Regions from separate parts of the Streptomyces europaeiscabiei genome, predicted to be linked through region 1. Evidence: riboswitches for the same ligand, from Rfam matches in the RefSeq annotation. Region 1 holds a riboswitch; each other region holds the start of a gene.
The links. Region 1 has a riboswitch for cyclic di-AMP ahead of OG858_RS27565 (LysM peptidoglycan-binding domain-containing protein). Riboswitches for the same ligand answer to the same signal wherever they lie in the genome.
Positions count from the first base shown of each region.

Region 2: it holds a riboswitch for cyclic di-AMP, as region 1 does, so the genes downstream of both, OG858_RS06760 (C40 family peptidase) here and OG858_RS27565 (LysM peptidoglycan-binding domain-containing protein) in region 1, are expected to answer to the same signal.
Region 3: it holds a riboswitch for cyclic di-AMP, as region 1 does, so the genes downstream of both, OG858_RS38575 (LysM peptidoglycan-binding domain-containing M23 family metallopeptidase) here and OG858_RS27565 (LysM peptidoglycan-binding domain-containing protein) in region 1, are expected to answer to the same signal.

Region 1 covers NZ_CP107841.1:6,295,260-6,301,354, forward strand. The annotation lists gene OG858_RS27550 (carboxylate--amine ligase) at 7-1,284, shown strand; gene OG858_RS27555 (NAD(P)-binding domain-containing protein) at 1,481-2,683, shown strand; gene OG858_RS27560 (Cof-type HAD-IIB family hydrolase) at 2,958-3,764, shown strand; gene OG858_RS27565 (LysM peptidoglycan-binding domain-containing protein) at 3,936-4,679, opposite strand; cyclic di-AMP (ydaO/yuaA leader) riboswitch at 4,684-4,890, opposite strand; gene OG858_RS27570 (polyprenyl synthetase family protein) at 5,533-6,095, shown strand, end outside.
Region 2 covers NZ_CP107841.1:1,614,475-1,620,569, forward strand. The annotation lists gene OG858_RS06735 (hypothetical protein) at 86-262, shown strand; gene OG858_RS06740 (RNA-guided endonuclease InsQ/TnpB family protein) at 564-1,694, opposite strand; gene tnpA (IS200/IS605 family transposase) at 1,745-2,173, shown strand; gene OG858_RS06750 (ATP-dependent Clp protease proteolytic subunit) at 2,407-3,093, shown strand; gene OG858_RS06755 (hypothetical protein) at 3,101-3,418, shown strand; cyclic di-AMP (ydaO/yuaA leader) riboswitch at 3,791-3,961, shown strand; gene OG858_RS06760 (C40 family peptidase) at 3,965-4,438, shown strand; gene OG858_RS06765 (DUF6328 family protein) at 4,644-4,865, shown strand; partial or broken gene OG858_RS06770 (DUF6328 family protein) at 4,874-4,933, shown strand; gene OG858_RS06775 (ATP-binding protein) at 5,081-5,539, opposite strand; gene OG858_RS06780 (helix-turn-helix domain-containing protein) at 5,787-6,095, shown strand, end outside.
Region 3 covers NZ_CP107841.1:8,876,951-8,883,045, forward strand. The annotation lists gene OG858_RS38565 (tyrosine-protein phosphatase) at 170-967, opposite strand; gene OG858_RS38570 (alpha-galactosidase) at 1,225-3,300, shown strand; cyclic di-AMP (ydaO/yuaA leader) riboswitch at 3,602-3,760, shown strand; gene OG858_RS38575 (LysM peptidoglycan-binding domain-containing M23 family metallopeptidase) at 3,765-4,769, shown strand; gene OG858_RS38580 (hypothetical protein) at 4,962-5,522, shown strand; gene OG858_RS38585 (DUF6250 domain-containing protein) at 5,595-6,095, shown strand, end outside.

The DNA.
Region 1 (6,095 bases):
GGACGCGTGGGGGGACCCGTGGCCAGGGGTACTTGGTGTGCGCCGGTACAGGCGGACCGAGACGTTCCAGGGCTCGTCGTGAAACTGGGCGACTATCCGCTGCACCATGGCGGCGTCGGAGCCATCCGCAGCCTGGGGCGGCTCGGCGTGCCGATGTATGCGATCACGGAGGACCGGTACACGCCGGCCGCCGTCTCGCGCCATCTGCGGCGGGCGTTCGTGTGGCCGACCACCGGGACGGAGGAGCCCGAGTGGCTGGTGGACGGGCTGCTGCGCATCGGCCGGCGGATAGGGCGGCCGGCCGTGCTGATTCCCACCGACGAGGAAGCCGCGGTGCTCATCGCCGAGCACCAGGAGGAACTGGCGACCCGGTTCCTCTTCCCCCGTGTCGACGGGAAGCTCCCGCGCCGGCTCGCCAGCAAACAGGGGCTGCACGAACTGTGCGTGGAGCACGGCATCTCCAGCCCCGTGAGCTCGTTCCCGCAGTCGTACGAGGAGGTCGAACGGTTCGCGGAACGGGCCTGTTTTCCCGTGGTGGCCAAGAACCGCGAGGCGTTCGAGCGGCGCAGGCAGCCCGCGGTCAACGGGACGACCCGCATCGCCGACCGGGAGGGCCTGCTGCGGCTGGCCCGCGGATGGGGTGAGCGGCCCGGGGTGATCCTTCAGGAGTACCTGCCCCGGGAGGACGCCGAGGACTGGATCGTGCACGCGTACTTCGACGCGGACTCGACGCCGCTCGCGATGTTCACCGGGGTGAAGGTGCGGTCGTGGCCGCCGCACGCGGGGATGACGGCGAACGCGTACGTCGTCGACAATCCCGAACTCGCGGACATCGCCGCGCGGTTCATCAAGCAGATCGGGTTCAGCGGGGTCATCGACCTCGATCTGCGGTTCGACCGGCGGGACGGGCGGTACAAGCTGCTCGACTTCAACCCCCGGATGGGCGCGCAGTTCCGGCTCTTCGAGAACGAGGCCGGGATCGACGTCGTACGCGCCATGCACCTCGATCTGACCGGGCGGGCGGTGCCGGAGGGGGAACAGCTCGCCGGGCGGCGGTACGTCGTGGAGAACATCGATCTGCCGGCCCTGCTCGCCTACCGGCGCAGCGGGTACACCACGCCGCACGCGCCGGCTCGCGCGAGCGGTACGGAGCTGGCGTGGCTCGCGGGTGACGATCCGCTGCCGTTCCTCACGATGCTCGCGCGCTTCGTACGGCCGGGCGCGAAGCATCTGTATCACCTGTGGCGGACCAGCCGCCTCGGCAATGCCCACGTGCGCCCCTAGCCACCCGAAGCATGTGCGCCGCCCCTGGCCACCCGAAACAGGAACAGAAGGCAGGGGCGGGAAAGGCAGGGGCGGGAAAGGCAGGGGCGGGAAAGGCAGGGGCGGGAAGGCAGAGGCGGGAAGGCAGGGCGGGAAGGGCAGAAGCAGGAGCAGAAGGCACACGAAGAAGGCATGACGTGTCCTGGGGAGGGACTTCGTGATTCAACCGGTAGCAGTCATCGGCGCCGGGCCGTTCGGTCTGTCCACCGCCGCGCATCTGCGCGCGCACGGCATTCCGGTCCGGGTGTTCGGTGAACCCATGGTGAGCTGGCGGGACAGCATGCCCGCCGGGATGCTCCTGAAATCAACCCCGGTGGCGTCGAACATCGACGCCCCGCAGCGCGGCAACACCCTGGCCGACTACTGCGACGCGGCGGGCATCCGGCGGCTGGTGACGGACGAGGACATCATCCCGGTCGAGACCTTCATCGCGTACGGGGAGTGGTTCCAGCAGCGGCTCGTGGCCGAGCTGGAGCAGGTGCGCGTGGTGTCCGTGGACCGGAGCAAGGGGGGTGGCTTCGAACTGAAGCTGGACTCGGGGGAGTCGTTCGCGGCACGGGCCGTGGTGGTGGCGAGCGGACTGTTCGGGCTGGCACATCTGCCGGCCGAGCTGGCGGGTGCGGCCGTGGACGGACCCGCCCCCACGGGGCCCGTCTCGCACAGCTCCCAGCACCCCGGGCTGAGCCGGTTCAGGGACAAGGAGCTGATCGTCGTGGGCGCGGGGCAGTCCGCCCTGGAGACGGCGGTACTGGCGGCCGAGGCCGGCGCGCGGGTGCGTGTGGTGGCGCGCGGCCGGGGCGCGGTGGCCTTCGGCGCGCCCCCGTGGAACCAGCCGCGGCTGCGCCCCGAGTCGCCGTTCGGGCGGGCCTGGTCGCTGTACGCGCTCTCCTATTACCCCCACCCGTACCGGTACCTGCCCGCCACCACCCGGCACTTCCTGGTCCGCCGGGTGCTCGGGCCGCTGGGCGCGTGGTGGCTGCGGGAGCGCTTCGAGGGGCGGGTCGAGGTGCGGGAGGTGGACCGGATCGTGCGGGCCGGTGTCGTCGACGGGCGCCCGCTGCTGGCCCTGCGGGGACACGAGGGCCGTATCGAGGAGGTGGCCGCGGACCATGTCATCGCGGCGACCGGGTACCGCGTCGACCTCGGCGCGATGGGCTTCCTCGGGCACGATATCCGTACGGAGCTGGAGGTGAGCCGGGGGACACCGGTGCTCGGGGCCGGCTTCCGGTCGTCGATACGGGGGCTGTACTTCACGGGGTTGCCGGCGGCGGCGTCGTACGGGCCGGTGATGCGGTTCGTGTGCGGGACCGAGTTCGCCTCGCCCCGGTTGGCCCGGCATCTAGCGGCGGCGCACGGGTGAGCTGAATCCCGGACGCCCCGGGTGGGTTGGTGCGTCTCGGGGGGCGGGGGTGCGGGGGGTTGTTCGCACCCCCGCGGCGGAGCAGCATGTCGATACCGTCCCGCGCCCCTTTCAGGGCCTGCGGCCGTTTCGAGCGGCGCGACCTCCGCCCGGCTCCGTGAACTCGCGTTCGGGCAACGGGCGTTGACATGGCGGCACCCTGTGGCGGTCGGGATGCCGGACGTCGTCCGGTTCGCGTCGAACCGATGGGGCGCCGCATCCGTATTCTCTGATCATGGCCGCACCCACCGCATATTCACTCATCGCCACTGACCTGGACGGAACGCTCCTGCGCAGTGACGACACGCTCTCCGACCGGTCCCTCGCCGCGCTGGCGCGGGCCACGGAGGCCGGTGCTCAGCACCTCGTGGTGACGGGACGGCCGGCACCGAGAGTGCGACCACTGCTGGAGGACCTCGGCAGCAGGGGGCTCGCGGTGTGCGGGCAGGGCGCGCAGTTGTACGACCACGGCGCGGACCGGCTGCTCTGGTCCGTCACCCTGGACCGTGAACTCGCCGAGACCGCGCTCGGCAAGATCGAGGCGGAGGTCGGACAGGTGTACGCCGCCGTCGACCAGGACGGCGTCGACGGCCTCACCCTGATCGAGCCCGGCTACCTCATGCCGCACCCCACGCTGCCCGCCGTGCGGGTGCCGCGCCGGGACGACCTGTGGTGCGAGCCGATCAGCAAGGTGCTGTTGCGCCATCCCTACCTGTCCGACGACGAGTTGGCCTCGGCGGCGCGCATGGCGGTCGGTTCGCTGGCGACGGTCACCATGTCGGGGCCCGGCACCGTCGAACTCCAGCCATGCGGCATCACCAAGGCGACGGGCCTCGCCCTGGCCGCCGAGCATCTCGGACTGACCCCGGACCGGACCATCGCCTTCGGTGACATGCCCAACGACATCCCGATGTTCGACTGGGCCGCGCACGGGGTCGCCATGGCCAACGCCCACCCCGAACTCAAGGCCGTCGCCGACGAGGTGACCCTCTCCAACGAGGACGACGGCATCGCGGTGGTGCTGGAGAAGCTCTTCCCGTGACGGCTCTTGCCGTGACGGCTCTTCCCGTGACGACCCCCCTATGACTGCTCCTCCTGTAACGGCTCCGGCGCGAACCGTCCTTCGGTGAACGGTTCCTCCCACGCATGACTGTTCCCCTGGGCCCGCCGGCCCAGGGGAACAGAACAGCGTGGAGAAGGGGGAGCCGGAGGCTCAGTACGCGCCGAAGACGTTGTCGATCGAGCCGTACCGGTCGGCGGCGTAGTTGCACGCCGCCGTGATGTTCGCGACCGGGTCGTAGGGGTCGTACGGGGTGCCGGACACGTGGTACGCGGCGAACGTCGGGTCGATGACCTGGAGGAGGCCCTTCGACGGGGTGCCCGCGGCGGCGTTGGAGTCCCAGTTGTTGATGGCCTGCGGGTTGCCCGACGACTCGCGGATGATGTTGCGGTAGATCCCGTTGTACGTCCCGGGAATTCCCTTTTGCGCCATGATGTCCAGCGACTCGCGGATCCAGCCGTCGAGGTTGTTCGCGTAGGTCTTGACCGACGCCTGCGTGGCGGTGGAGGCCGTCGAGGACTTCTGCGCCGTGGACGACTTCGTCGCGTTCAGCTTCAGCTTCAGGCCCGGCCGGATCAGCGCGGGGTTGTCGCCGATGGTCGTGCGGTTGTCCTTGTAGAGCCGCTGCCAGCCGCCCTTGGTGTGGTGCTTCCGTGCGATGGAGGAGAGCGTGTCACCGGAGACCACGGTGTACGTCCGGGAGGCGGGCTGCGCCGCGGCGGGCGCGGACTGCGGGGCCGACTGTACGGAGGTGACGGCCTGGGCCGGGGTGGCGGCGTTCGCGGTCGTGGCGACCGTGAGCGGGAGGGCCAGTGCGGCCCCGCCCGCTCCGGCGGCGACGATGCCACGGGTCAGCGCGTTGCTTCTGGGGCGGCGGTGTTTGCCTTGTGCGGGCATGGCGAATTCCTCTCCGTCGCCTACGGGGTGAGCTGTCGGGTTCGGACTGGAGATGCCCGGCCGTGCGTGTCGTCCCGGCGGTCGCTGTGCGTGCGGCGTCCGCTGGGACTGCGCGTGGCTTCACCCCAAGCCGGTCCGAATGGGGAAAATCGGACCGACGGCTTACCTGGGTCCCCCGCTCCTGCCGTGCGTGGATGAGTGGTGATGGGTGGGGAGTCCGGGGCGGCGGCAGGATTCGGCGGTCCGTCCGGACGAGGTGTGAACGTATGCGAGAGCACACGACCGGAACAAGTCCTGATTTGGCGCTTTGATCCAGTTGACCTTGAGTTTGATGCGATTCGGCCCCCGGCTTCGGGTGTCGTTCGCGACTCAACTTGCCTACCGCAAAGGGAAAGTCGCCGACGTGGGGCGAGGGTCCCGCGCGGGGTGCCCGTGACCCAACTCACGGGAGAAGTCCGGAGAAGTGCCGGGTAAGCGGCAAATCGGTCAACTCGGGCCGGGCTGGTGGGGCGCATATGGGTGGAAAACGGCTGGTCTGCGGGCGCGGATACGGCCGGCCGGGGGTGTGTGGGCGTCTCCGGGGGAGGGGCGGGTACCCGTCGCTGGCCGTGGCGGGCGGGTCCGGCATGCGCGTCGGTGGATATCGGCGCGTATCAGTTGATCAAGAATATGGGGAGTGCGGTCCCTTACCACCCGGGGCGAACCCGTGGGCGCTCGTGGTGATCGAAAGGTGACCGGATACGCTGACTCGGGTGATGACAGCGACAGATCGACAAACTTTGTCATCGACTGTGAGAGCGACCTAGACCGACCGTGTGACCGTCATTAGACGTCAGCAGACAGGAGAACCCTCGTGACCGTCGTCGAGCCGTTTGGGCTGAGCGCGCGGGACCAGGCTCTCGAAGCCGATGTCCAGGCCGGAATGGCGGCCGTCGAGGAGGGTCTGCTGGAGGCGACCAAGAGTGCGGTCCCGTTCATCCAGGAGGCCGCCCAGCATCTGCTGCGCGCGGGCGGCAAGCGGTTCCGGCCGCTGCTGGTGATGCTCGCGGCGCAGTTCGGCGACCCGTACGCGCCGGGTGTCGTGCCCTCGGCGGTGGTGGTCGAGCTGACGCATCTCGCCACGCTGTACCACGACGACGTGATGGACGAGGCCGAGGTGCGCCGCGGCGTGCCGAGCGCCAACGCCCGCTGGGACAACTCCCTGGCCGTGCTGACCGGTGACTTCCTCTTCGCCCGCGCCTCGCACGTCCTCGCCGACCTCGGCCCCGACGCCGTCCGCATCCAGGCCGAGGCGTTCGAAAGGCTGGTCACCGGGCAGATCCTGGAGACCGCCGGGCCGCGCGACGGACGCGACCCGATCGACCACTACCTCGACGTGCTGGGCGGCAAGACCGGGTCGCTGGTCGCGGTCGCCGG
Region 2 (6,095 bases), 4.7 Mb from region 1:
TTCTGGCCCACGGCGATCACTCCGTTCGTACGATCACGGTCGACCTCTCGCAGGAGGTGCCCATGACAATCGAACAGGGGAAACGATGTCCGGCCTTTCCAGGCGTTCACTGCTCGGGTACCCGGGGTCCGCGGCGGCGGGGGCGGCACTCGCGTCGAGCGGCATGGCACACGCGGCCACGGTGGCCAGCGCGGGCGCCGAGAGCAACGCGGCGGCGGTGGACTTCCCACCCGGCACCGAGTTTCCGGGAGCTCCGGCCTGAGCGTGGAGGAAGAGGACGCCTACCACTCCTTGCAGATCGGCTTCACGGTGGAGATCTCCGGCGTGAACGGCGACACGCCGCCGGAGGAGAACGTCGTCACGCCCGCCGAGACCGCGAGGCCCTCTCCGAGACCGCGAGACCCTCTTCCGAGATCGCGGCCTCGAAGGGCCGGCCACCGATCGCCTTCTCGGGGAGACCGGGCCCCCGTGGCCATCAAGTCAACTTGACCCGGCCCTGAAGGACCGGGCTTGGAGGTAGTGCCCAGCTGGCTGCTGGGGTGGACTCCTCCGTCCAGACACCCCTATGGGGTGGCAGGGACGCGTGACTCACGCCCCGCATTCCACACGCTCTCGCCACGGGTGGCGATGTTGTGGGATGCGTTCCGGTCGGCGTGGGCAACGACCCCGCACCTCCGGCAGATGAAGAGCCCCTGGTCGACACGGTTTCGCTTGTCGACGTGGCCGCACTCGGCGCACGTCTGCGACGTGTACGCGGGATCGACGAAGACCAGGGGTACCCCGGCCCGCTTGGCCTTGTAGACGATGAAGTCTGCGAGCTGGGCGAAGGCCCAGGAGTGGAGTGCGACCCGTTGGGGCTTGCGGAGCCGTACCCGGTTGCGGATGCCCTTGAGTTCTTCGAGGGACAGGCCGCGTCCGGTGCGTTCAGCCTCGGTCACGATCGTCTTGGAGATGATGTGGTTCTGGTTGGCGGCGTGCCGCGCTTCTTTGCGGGCACGGGCCTTGAGCCGCCGCTTGGCGGACTTGGTGCGCTTCTTCTGGAGCTTGGCGCGCAGGGCAAGCTGTCGCTTGCGGTACCGGTTGAGTCCCCGCCCCGTGGCGAGGTAGCCGGTGGAGGCGGTGGCGATGTTCTCGATGCCGAGGTCCACGCCGATGAAGCCGTCCGGCTCGTAACTCTCGGCCTCGGGCACGTCACAGGTGGCGACGAGGTAGAACACGCCGTCGCGCTGGATCAGGTCGGATTCGCCCTGCCGGTGCGCCTGGAGCGTCTTGAGCGCGTCGGCGGAGCAGGCGAAGCGGATGTTCCTGACTCGGCCGTCCACGGTCCAGACGGACACGGTCCGCTGGTCGTGCTGCCAGCTCAGACACCGGTCGTCATACGGCTGTGCGGCTTCGGGGCGAAAGGTGACCGGCTTGGACTCAGCCCTGCGGCGGCGCTTCGAGCCCTCCTTGCCGAGGTTCCCGGCACGGATGTTGGCCTTGAGCGTGGTGTACGAGTCGCGCACCTTCTTGATGACGTGTTGCGCGGCCTGCGCTCCCAGCCCACGGGTCTTGAGTTCGGCGTAGGTGTGCTTGCGCAGCTCGTACTCACGCGGCACACCGCGCTCGAACGCCACCTGTGACACCCAGTTCGCGGCATCGTTGACCGTGCGCAGGGTGCGCTCAAGCGCGGATGCCTGCACGGCGTCCGGCATGAGTTTGACCTGCGTCACGATCTTCACGAGAGTGATCGTAGCATTGATCTATGTCACCACGCTGGGAGCCAAACCCCGATATCCGCAGGGGCCGTAGCGTCGTCTGCACCCTGCATGCGCACTTGGTCTTCACCCCCAAGTACCGGCGCGGACCGTTCACCGACGAGATCCTTCGGCGCTGCGAAGAGGTCATGCGCGACGTGTGCACCGACTTCGGCGCGGAGCTGCGGGAGTTCAACGGCGAACGCGATCACGTCCACCTGCTCGTGCATTACCCGCCCAAGGTCGCCATCTCCCGGCTCGTCGGCTCCCTCAAGGGCGTCTCCGCCCGGCGCCTGCGGCAGGAGTTCCCCGGCCACATCCGCAAGTACCTGTGGGGTGAGCACTTCTGGTCGCCGTCCTACTTCGCCGCCTCATGCGGGGGCGCCCCGCTCGCCGTCATCAAGGAGTACATCGAGAACCAGAAACGTCCCGACTGAGGCCAACAGTGCAGACCCTGCACCCGTGCACGTCAGAGCAGTGTTAAGAAGCGCTTCCTCCCGGGCGTGAACGCCCGGGGTTCCGCGCTAGATCATGCTGAACTCGCCCCACCCGCACTCCACGGCACCCCGGACCACCCCGGTCCGGGGTGCCGTCATCCCTCCCCTCCCCTCCCCATCGCCTCGTACGCCCTGTACATTCTGTACAGAAGTCACTCAGAGGAGGCGCGCCCGTGCCCGCGAACCGACCGTCGGCCCGTCAACCGTCGACCCTTCAACCATCAGCCCTTCAACCGTCGGCCCGTCATGTGCTGCCCGAGTTCACCGAGCGCACCAGCGCGGGTCACCGAACGATGGATCCGTACTCGAAGCTGCTGGAGGAACGGATCGTGTTCCTCGGGACGCAGATCGACGACACGTCGGCGAACGATGTGATGGCGCAGTTCATGTACCTCGAGTACCAGTCGCCGGACCGCGACATCGCGCTGTACATCAACTCGCCCGGCGGCTCGTTCAGCGCGATGACGGCGCTCTACGACACCATCCGGTACGTCACCTGTGACGTGGAGACCATCTGCCTGGGGCAGGCGGGGTCGGCCGCCGCGGTGCTGCTGGCGGCGGGCACACCGGGCAAGCGGTTCATGCTGCCGGGGGCACGCGTGCTGATCCACCAGCCGACGGTGGCCGACCGGATCGAGGGGCAGGCGAGCGATCTGGTGATCCACGCCGAGGAGTTGACGCGCAACCGCCGGAAGGTGGAAGAGATGCTGGTCCGGCACACGGGGCAGAGCCCGGAGCGGGTCGGCGCCGACATCGGGCGGGACAAGTTCCTCGACGCCTGGGCGGCGGTGGAGTACGGCCTGGCCGACCGGGTGATCCAGAGCCGCAAGACCTCGCGCACGCTCCCCGGCGCGAGGTGAGGCGCGGATGCTCCCACCCGAACTGCCGCCGCTGCCCGCGCTCACACGCGCCGAGGCGGAGCTGGTCGACTGTTATCTGGACGTGGTCGATCTGCTCGGGCGGATCAATCCGGCTCGGCCGGGCGACACATACCGCGGACTGCGGGCGGCGCAGGCGCTCGTCGCCAAGGCGACCGCTCTGCGCGAGGCGCTCGAACTGATGCACAGGCGCGGGGAGAGTGAGGTGCACGCCCCGACACTCGCGCGTGCCCTGCGGGTCCTCGACGGCGAGCGCCGGGCCGGCCGCGTGGCACTGCCGCCGGAACCGGAGGACTCGCCCGCCTGAACCGATCCCGGGTCGCTCGCCGTACTACTGACGGAGTGTCCGGTCCGGCCTTCGAGCCCTCCGGACGGGCTACCGCGATCGACCCATCGGCCCATACGTCGTGAGGACCTGTGAAGTTGCGCAACACGCCTGGTACATGGCCGGAACGTCACATTCCCTTGCTGGTGCGGACCTCCTCGACCACTGGGACACACTTACCGAAAACACCCTGTCCACCCGAACGGGTGAGTGGTGAGTAAGACCACAAATCCCCGGTTCCGTTGGGATTTTCGGACTTCAGTGCGCCAAGATCCCTTCCTGACGACAAGCCCCCGCCGCAGCGGCGGGGCGATCCGGGTGGACGCCGAGTCCTGCCGCCGCCCGGATGACCGGTCGACAGAAGTGCATCGGCAGGAGTGGAGGACCCAAGCACGACGGGTCGCCGGAACGGTCAAGCCATGACCGCGCCGAGCAGCCCTTGGGGTGAAGCCGCGTCAGCGGCCGGGCAACTTCGCCAGCCCGAATCCGACAGGTCATCCTTCACAGGCGGCTGACGAAGGGTTGCGCATGTCTGCGCTGAATCGTGTCCCGTCGCTGTTGACCCGGGCCGGTACGGCCTCGGCTCTCACCATCGCCGCAGTGAGCGGCAGCATCGTGGTACCGGGCGTCGCATCCGACGCCGAGGCCGCCACCGTGGCGTCGAAGGCACTCAAGGTCGCGGCTTCCAAGAAGGGCTCCCCTTACAAGTACGGCGCCACGGGCCCGGGCAGGTTCGACTGCTCAGGGCTGACGCTCTACTCGTTCAAGAAGGCGGGCAAGAAGCTGCCCCGTACTGCTCAGCAGCAGTACAACAAGACGAAGCACATCTCCGCGGGCAACCGCAAACTCGGAGACCTCGTCTTCTTCCACTCGGGATCGAGCGTGTACCACGTCGGGATCTACGCAGGGAAGGGAAAGATCTGGCACTCGCCTAAGACGGGTGACGTCGTCCGGCTGCAGAAGCTCTGGACGAAGAGCGTCTGGTACGGCCGGGTCCGCTGACTCACCGTCGGGGGCGGCGGGGCTCTCCGCCGCCCCCGACGGGCGTGTCACGGCCGGAGGTGGCTACGTTCGCCTGTGGCCGAAGAACGCTCCCACCCCGCACATAACGAGACACCCCCCGCGACGCACATGACGAGCCCCCCGTCGAACGCGCCGGCCGCAGTTTCTCCGAGCCGCTCCAGGAGTTGCGGTCACCCGGAGCGGGGTGCAGATCCTCTTCGCGTTCCTGCTCACGCCGGCCTTCACACCGCGCTTCCCGGCTCCGGACTCCGTACCTTGCGCCACCTACGTGGTGACCCTGCCGCCGACGGTCTTCACGGCGACGCCCTTCACCGCCCCGGCCGCCCCTGCGCCGCTCGCTCTTCCGGCAGAACGCCGAGCCCCGTCATCGCGCAGGCCTCCTGCCGGCCGACCACCGTCGGCCTGATCGTACTGATGCCTGCCGTCACCGGATCCGTCCTGCTCGTCGTGGACGTGACCCTCGGCCGGAAGGCCGGGATCACCGCCGGGGCCGGCAGGCTCCTCGCGCGCCTGATCCTGTGGGCCGTGCTCCCGAAGCCGGTGCGACGCCCCTCCGACCTCGACACCACGCCGACCGCGACACCACACCGACGTCGGCACCCGCCCCGGAGGAACGCGCCGTCAGGTCTCCTGTGGACCGCCTGCGGTGACCGGCTGTACGGGGGCCGTCCACGGAAGTTCGATCGCCACCGTCTTGCCGCCCTCCCGGGTGGGTCTGACGCTCAGTCTGCCGCCGAACTCGGCCGTCAGCCAGCGAATGATGACCATGCCCCGGCCGTTGTCCTGCTGGACGGCGGCCGGCAGACGTTTCGGAAAGCGTGGATGGCTGTCGGTGACACCGATGCGCAGGTGCTCGTCCCGGTCGAGCGCGAGGTCCACGGTGAAGGTGGGCGACTGCCCCAGCGTGTGCTGGACGGCGTTGGTGGCGAGTTCGGACACGATCAGGCGCACGGTGTCCGCGATGTCCGTGTCGCCCGGCAGGCCCCATTCGGCGAGCACACTGGCGACGTAGTTCCGGGCTGCGGACACCGAGGCGGGATCGCTCGGCAGAGTGACGGATGCTTCCAGGTGATCTGCCATGGCGAGGCGTCCCTTTCCCACGGGACCGGTGTCCGACAGGGAGCGGATGGTTCGACTACGGTCCCGGACTGGTGCTTCGCGCCAGACTGCCACTACCTGGGCCGTGTCGAGGGGCGATCCACCAAGATGTGCATATATCTGTCGCTCGAAGCGGTGAACCATCCGACGGCCGACCGTATTTGGGTGGGGTTTTCGTCCATCCTCTGTCGTCACCCCGACTTCGCGCGCCGGGCGGAAGGAGAAACCCATGCAGTACGGTCCGGCGGTGCGCCGCCGCAAGCTCGGTGCGGAGTTGCGCGTCCTGCGCACCCGTTCCGCGCTCACCAGTATCGAGGCGGCCCTTCGCGTGGGCTGGCACCAGTCCAAGGTGAGCCGGATCGAGACGGGCGCCAGCGGGGTGAAGCCCGCGGACGTACGCAAGCTGCTCGACGCGTACGGGGTGGACGACACCGAGTTACGGGAGCTGCTCCTGGCGTTGGCGGGCTCCGAGGACGGCGGCGGGCGGCACAACTGGTGGCACGCGTACCGGGGCGTACTGCCGCCGACGTACCGGGAC
Region 3 (6,095 bases), 2.6 Mb from region 1:
CGTCCTGCCTGGCGCGCACTGGGCCGTTTCTGACCGCTCTTGAAGCCGTTCGTGAGCGGTTACGGACGAGTCCGGTGAGGCGGCCGGCGCCTCACGAGCCGCCTCACGAGCCGCCTCACGAGCCGCCGATCGGCCGGATGATCTCCGACCAGGAGCCGTCAGAAGTGCCCTAGTCGAGCAGGCGCTCGCGCAGCCGCTCCCGGGTCTGCGGGGTCACCTTCAGACCCTGCTCCAGATACGAGTCGACATCGCCCCAGGTCGCCTCCAGGGTGTCGAAGGCCGCCTGGAGGTACTCGGCGCGGGCGTCGAAGAGCGGGCTCAGCAGCTCCATGACCTCCGGGGACCAGGCGCTCGCGGAGGTGCTGCTGCGGTGCACCTTGTAGCGGCGGTGCTTGGCGTTCGACTCCAGGTAGTCGGTGACGACGGCCTCGCGCTCGACGCCCAGGGCGAGGAGCGTGACGGCGATGGAGAGGCCCGCGCGGTCCTTGCCCGCCGCGCAGTGCATCAGCGCGGGCACGCTGTCCTCGGCCAGCGCGTGCAGCACTCGGGAGTGTTCGGCCGTGCGGTGCTTGATCATCGTGCGGTAGGAGGCGATCATCCGGTCGGCCGCCTTGCCGTCCCCCAACAGCGCGCGCAGCTGGTCCAGATCTCCGTCCCGGACCATCTTCCAGAACTCGGCGCCGTCCGCCGGGTCGCTCAGCGGCAGGTTCACATTGAGCACGCCGGGCAGCGAGACGTCCGGGCCCTCCAGCTTGAGATCGGCCGCGTTGCGGAAGTCGAAGACCGTGTGCAGGCCCAGGGAGGCCAGGAACGCGGTGTCCTCGTCGGTCGCGTGCGCGAGGTGGCCACTGCGGAACAGGACCCCGTGACGCACCCGACGGCCGTCCACCGTCGGCAGACCGCCCACATCGCGGAAGTTACGCACTCCGGTCAGCTCGGGCTCGGTCGACGGGATCTGCTGCGTCACTGGGGCTCCTCCCATCCGGCCGTCGGCGCGATCGTCGACGGGCGCGCACTCGACACCGAGGCGCGCACTCGACCATACGACATGGGTGCGTACGCCAATGAGTTGTCCACAGGGGCCGTGGCGGGGGCTCGCCCGTACTTGTCCACAGGCGCTGAGGAAGGCGCGGTGGACGTTGTCCACAGGTGCCGTCGAGCGCCCGGAGCGACCTGCGATGATGTTGAAGCCCGATTACGCCTGTTCGAATCTGTGGGGTCTTGATGTTGGAAATCGGCGCAGACGGCCGGACCTGGCTTCTCACCGGGCCCAGAAGCAGCTATGCCCTGCGGCTCACGGAGAACGACGAACTGCTGCACCTGCACTGGGGTCCCCGGATCGCGCTCGCTGACGTCGAGGAACTGGCCGCCCGGCAGCAGCTGCCGTACTGGCCGTTCGAGGCCCCGGTCGACGGACACGAGGAGTACCCCGTCGAGGGCGGTCCCCGTTTCACCCGTCCCGCCCTCTCCGTGCGCACGGACGAGCGGCGCGGCACCGAGTGGACCTTCCGGGAGTACGAGGCCGACGGCGACGAGCTGCGGCTGCGGTTCACCGACGACGGACTCGGGATCACGCTGCACTACCGGCTGCGCGACGACGTGATCGAGCGCTGGGTGACCCTCGTCAACGACGGGCCGGCGGTGGAGCTGCTGAGGGCCGACTCGGCGACCTGGACGCTGCCGTCGCGCGTCGAGGAGACCTGGCGGCTGTCCCAGCTGCACGGGCGATGGGCGGCCGAGTCCCGGCTCCTGCGCGGGGACCTCGCCTACGGCGAGAAGGTCATCGGCAGTCGGCGCGGGCACACCGGGCACCAGCACCTGCCCTGGGTCGCGCTCGACACCGACGCCACCGAGGAGCGCGGCGAGGTCTACGGCTGCGCCCTCGGCTGGTCGGGGTCCTGGCGGATCGCGGTGGCTCAACTCGCGGACGCGCGCGTGCAGATCACCGGCGGCGCCGGATACGACGAGTCCGGACTGCTGCGGCTGGACACGGGGGAGACGTTCACCACGCCCGTCTTCGCCGGCCTGTGGAGCGACGCAGGCTTCGGCGGGGCGAGCCGCGCCTGGCACGCGTACCAGCGGACGTACATCATCCCGGACGCGGACCAGGACCGGCCGGTGCTCTTCAACTCCTGGGAGGCCACCGAGTTCGACATCTCCGAGGAACAGCAGGGGACGCTCGCGCGGCGGGCGGCGGCCATCGGGGTCGAGCTGTTCGTCGTGGACGACGGCTGGTTCGGGGCGCGTACGAGCGACCGCGCCGGCCTCGGCGACTGGACACCCAATCCGGACCGCTTCCCGAAGGGGCTGAAGCCGCTCGCCGACTATGTGCACGCCCTGGGGATGCAGTTCGGCATCTGGGTCGAGCCCGAGATGGTCAACCCGGACAGCGAGCTGTACCGGGCGCACCCCGAATGGGCACAGTTCCAACCGGGACGAAAGAGGACGGAGCTGCGCAATCAGCTCGTACTCAACCTCGCGCGCGAGGACGTCCAGGAATACCTCTGGGAACGGCTGGACGCGCTGTTGTCCAGCGCGCCGATCGACTATGTGAAGTGGGACTTCAACCGCTGCTTCACGGATGCCGGCTGGCCCGGAGAGCCGTACCCGCAGAAGCTGTGGGTCGAGCACGTGCGCGCCTTCTACGCGCTGCTGGACCGGCTGCGGGCCGCGCACCCGGGAGTGGCGTTCGAGTCGTGCTCGGGCGGCGGCGGCCGGATCGACCTCGGGGTGATGGCCCGGACGGACCAGGTGTGGACGTCCGACAACACCGATCCGCTCGACCGGCTCGCCATCCAGCACGGCTTCAGCCAGATCCACCCGGCCCGGACCATGGCCGCGTGGGTCACCGACAGCCCGAACAACCAGCTCAACGGCCGGGTCAGCTCGCTGCGGTTCCGCTTCGTCAGTGCCATGGCGGGTGTGCTCGGCGTCGGCGGCGACCTCACCGAGTGGACGGAGGAGGAACTGGCCGAGGCGGGGAGCTGGGTCGGGCTGTACAAGGAGATCCGGCCGGTTGTGCAGCGCGGCGACCTCTACCGGCTGCGGCCGCCGACGGGCGGACTGAGTGCCGTGCAGTACGTCCACGGCGACGAGGTCGTCGTCCTCGCCTGGCTCCAGGCCCAGCACTACGGCGAGCCGTCGGCCCCGCTCCGGCTGCGCGGACTCGACCCGACGGAAACGTACGAGTGCCGTGAAACGGGTGAAATGCATCGAGGTGCGGTGCTGTTGCACCACGGGCTGCGGACAGGACTGCGCGGTGACCTCGATGCGACGGTTATCCGCCTACGTCGTACTTGAGTGATCTGTCCGAAATGCAGCCGTAATTCCAACAAGCCCTGTAATAAAGCCTACTGGCACGTAGGTGCGTGAGCAGCGTCATATTCGTGACGTTCCGCTGTCGCCATGTTCACGTAATTCGTATGTGCTTACAGGGCGTTGGGCAACATTCAAGACCGGTCCTTTACGGAGTGTAATCGTGAATTGATGTAAGGATCAGGGGGGAAGACGCACAGGAAGTCCCAATGGTTGTCTCTGTGGGCACAAGTCGCTTACGTTCGGCGTCAATCCGGACGGACGCCCAATCCTGCCGCCGACCGGAGCCGCGTACCGACCCGATCCACGGCAGGAGCGGGGGACCCACAGGTAGTACCGCCTGTTCCGGTCTCCGGAACGGCTAGGGGTAAAGCCGTGCGCAAGCACGGCCGGACATCTCCAGTCCGCACCCGACAGCTCACCTCGCAGGCGCCGGAGAGGAATTCGCCATGCCCGCGAAGGGTAAGCACCGCCGTCCGAAGTCCCAGCGTTTCACCCGCTCGATCGCCGCCGCCGGGACCGGTGGCGCGGCGCTCGCGCTGCCGCTGATCGGAGCCGCCGGCGCCCACGCCGCGACCCCGACGGCCGCCGTTTCCGGTGTGTCCGAGAAGGCCGCCACGATCGCCACCGAGAAGGCCGCGGCCGAGGCGGGCGCACGGATCGAGCAGGCCGAGAAGGCCGCGCAGGCGGAGAAGACCGCCACCAAGAAGGCGGCGACCAAGACCTACTCGGTGAAGGTCGGCGACTACCTCTCGAAGATCGCGGACGAGCAGGACGTCGAGGGGGGCTGGAAGCAGCTCTACTCGGACAACCGCGAGAAGATCGGCTCCGACCCGTCGCTCATCCACCCGGGGCTGAAGCTGTCGATCGGCGGGCAGGCCGCGTCGGGCGGTACGTCGCAGTCGTCGAAGCCGCAGCTGTCGCAGTCCTCGACGGCCGCCGGGTCCTCCCAGTCGTCGAAGTCCGCAGACTCCGCGAAGCAGGAGTCGAAGGACACCCAGGCGTCGACCTCCACGTCGAGCGGCCAGTCCTCGTCGTCCAACAGCTCCGGCTTCAGTCTGCCCATCCAGGGCGCCACCGTCGGCACCGCGTACAAGACCGCCGGCAGCATGTGGTCCAGCGGGTACCACACGGGCGTCGACTTCGTGGCCCCCACCGGGACCACCCTCAAGTCCGTGGGTGCGGGCACCGTCGTCTCCGCCGGCTGGGGCGGCGCGTACGGCAACCAGGTCGTCATCAAGCTCGCCGACGGCTACTACGCCCAGTACGCCCACCTGTCCTCGATCTCCGTCTCCGCGGGGCAGTCCGTGAGCGGCGGCCAGCAGATCGGTCTCTCCGGCGCGACCGGCAACGTCACCGGGCCGCACCTGCACTTCGAGATCCGCACCACCCCCAACTACGGCGCGGACATCGACCCGCTGGCCTACCTTCGCTCGAAGGGCGTCAGCGTCTGAGGCGCAGCCGCACGACCGCACCGAAGGCCGGCCCCCGTGATCCGCGGGGCCGGCCTTCGGCGTTCCCGGAGAGTCGGCCTTCTTCCGTGTCGGCTGCCCCCGCCACGGCCCCTGGCGAGGCGTGATCACCGTATTGCGATCTCGTGGCATGGCTGATCAAAGTCTCGACAGGTATGTGAATGAGCGGACACAGTGGTCTCCGTAAGCGCTTTCTACGCCTTGGGGGTCTTCGTGTCCGGCGTCGACCGACGCACTGCCGTCAAGAGCCGCGTCCTCGTGAGCGCTGCGGTGGCCGTGCGGCTTCCGGCCCGGGCCGCTGCGCCCGCTCTCGCCTCCGGTGAGCCGGGCGTGGTGCGTCCCGATGACCGGCGGCTCGTCTCCGACGGCCACTGGAGCCGCACCGCCGAGGCCGCCACCGTCGACTCCGGCTCCCGGCCGCCCTTCCGGTTCACCGGTGGCGGCGTCCGCGCCCTGTTCGGCGTCGCGTCGGTCACCTTGCCCGCGCAGATCCACGTGTCGGCGGACGGCGGCCCGAAACGGTTGTACGCCGTCGGCCGGAGCGGACCCGACTCGCGCAAGGGCCGGGCCGCGTCCTCCTGTTCCTCCTGTTCCTCCTGTTCTTCCTGCGGTTTCACCTGCAACGCGGACACCGGCGCAGCAACCGACGTCGCGGGCAGGACAGGGTGGGATTCCCCGCCCTCGGCGAACAGTCGGTGCCGGAAGGGCAGCACCGCCCCCACCGCGGTCGAGTGACCGCGGACCTCACCCCACATGGGCTGGAATCCCCCTCTTTTTGGAGCGGGTGAATGTCAAAGAAGGAGCGTCATGACCACTCGCAGAGCCTTCGGGACCCTTGCCGCCGGCGCGGCCCTCGCGGCGCTCGCCCCGGCGGGGACGGCGTCCGCGAGCCGCCGCCGCGGCCGGCTGATCGCCGCCGACGACTTCCGGCACGGGCTCGGGCAGTGGGCCCTGGAGTTGGAGAGGGGCGGGGCGGTCACGGCCTCGCGCGGGGTGCTGGATGTCGACGTGCCCGCCGGAGCCACGGTCTGGTTCAAGCGGAAGCTGGCAGGGCCGTACGTCGTCGAGTACACGGCCACGCCGGTCTCCGCGGGCGGGGTCAACGACCGGGTCTCCGATCTCAACAACTTCTGGAACGCCGTCGATGTGCGGTCGCCCGATGATCTTTTCGCCACCCGGCGTGGGGGCGCGCTCGCCGAGTACGACCATCTGAAGACGTACTACGTCGGGTACGGCGCCAACACGAATACGACCACGCGGTTGCGTCGGTACGTCGGTGAGGCGGGTGTGCGGCCGTTGATCTACGAC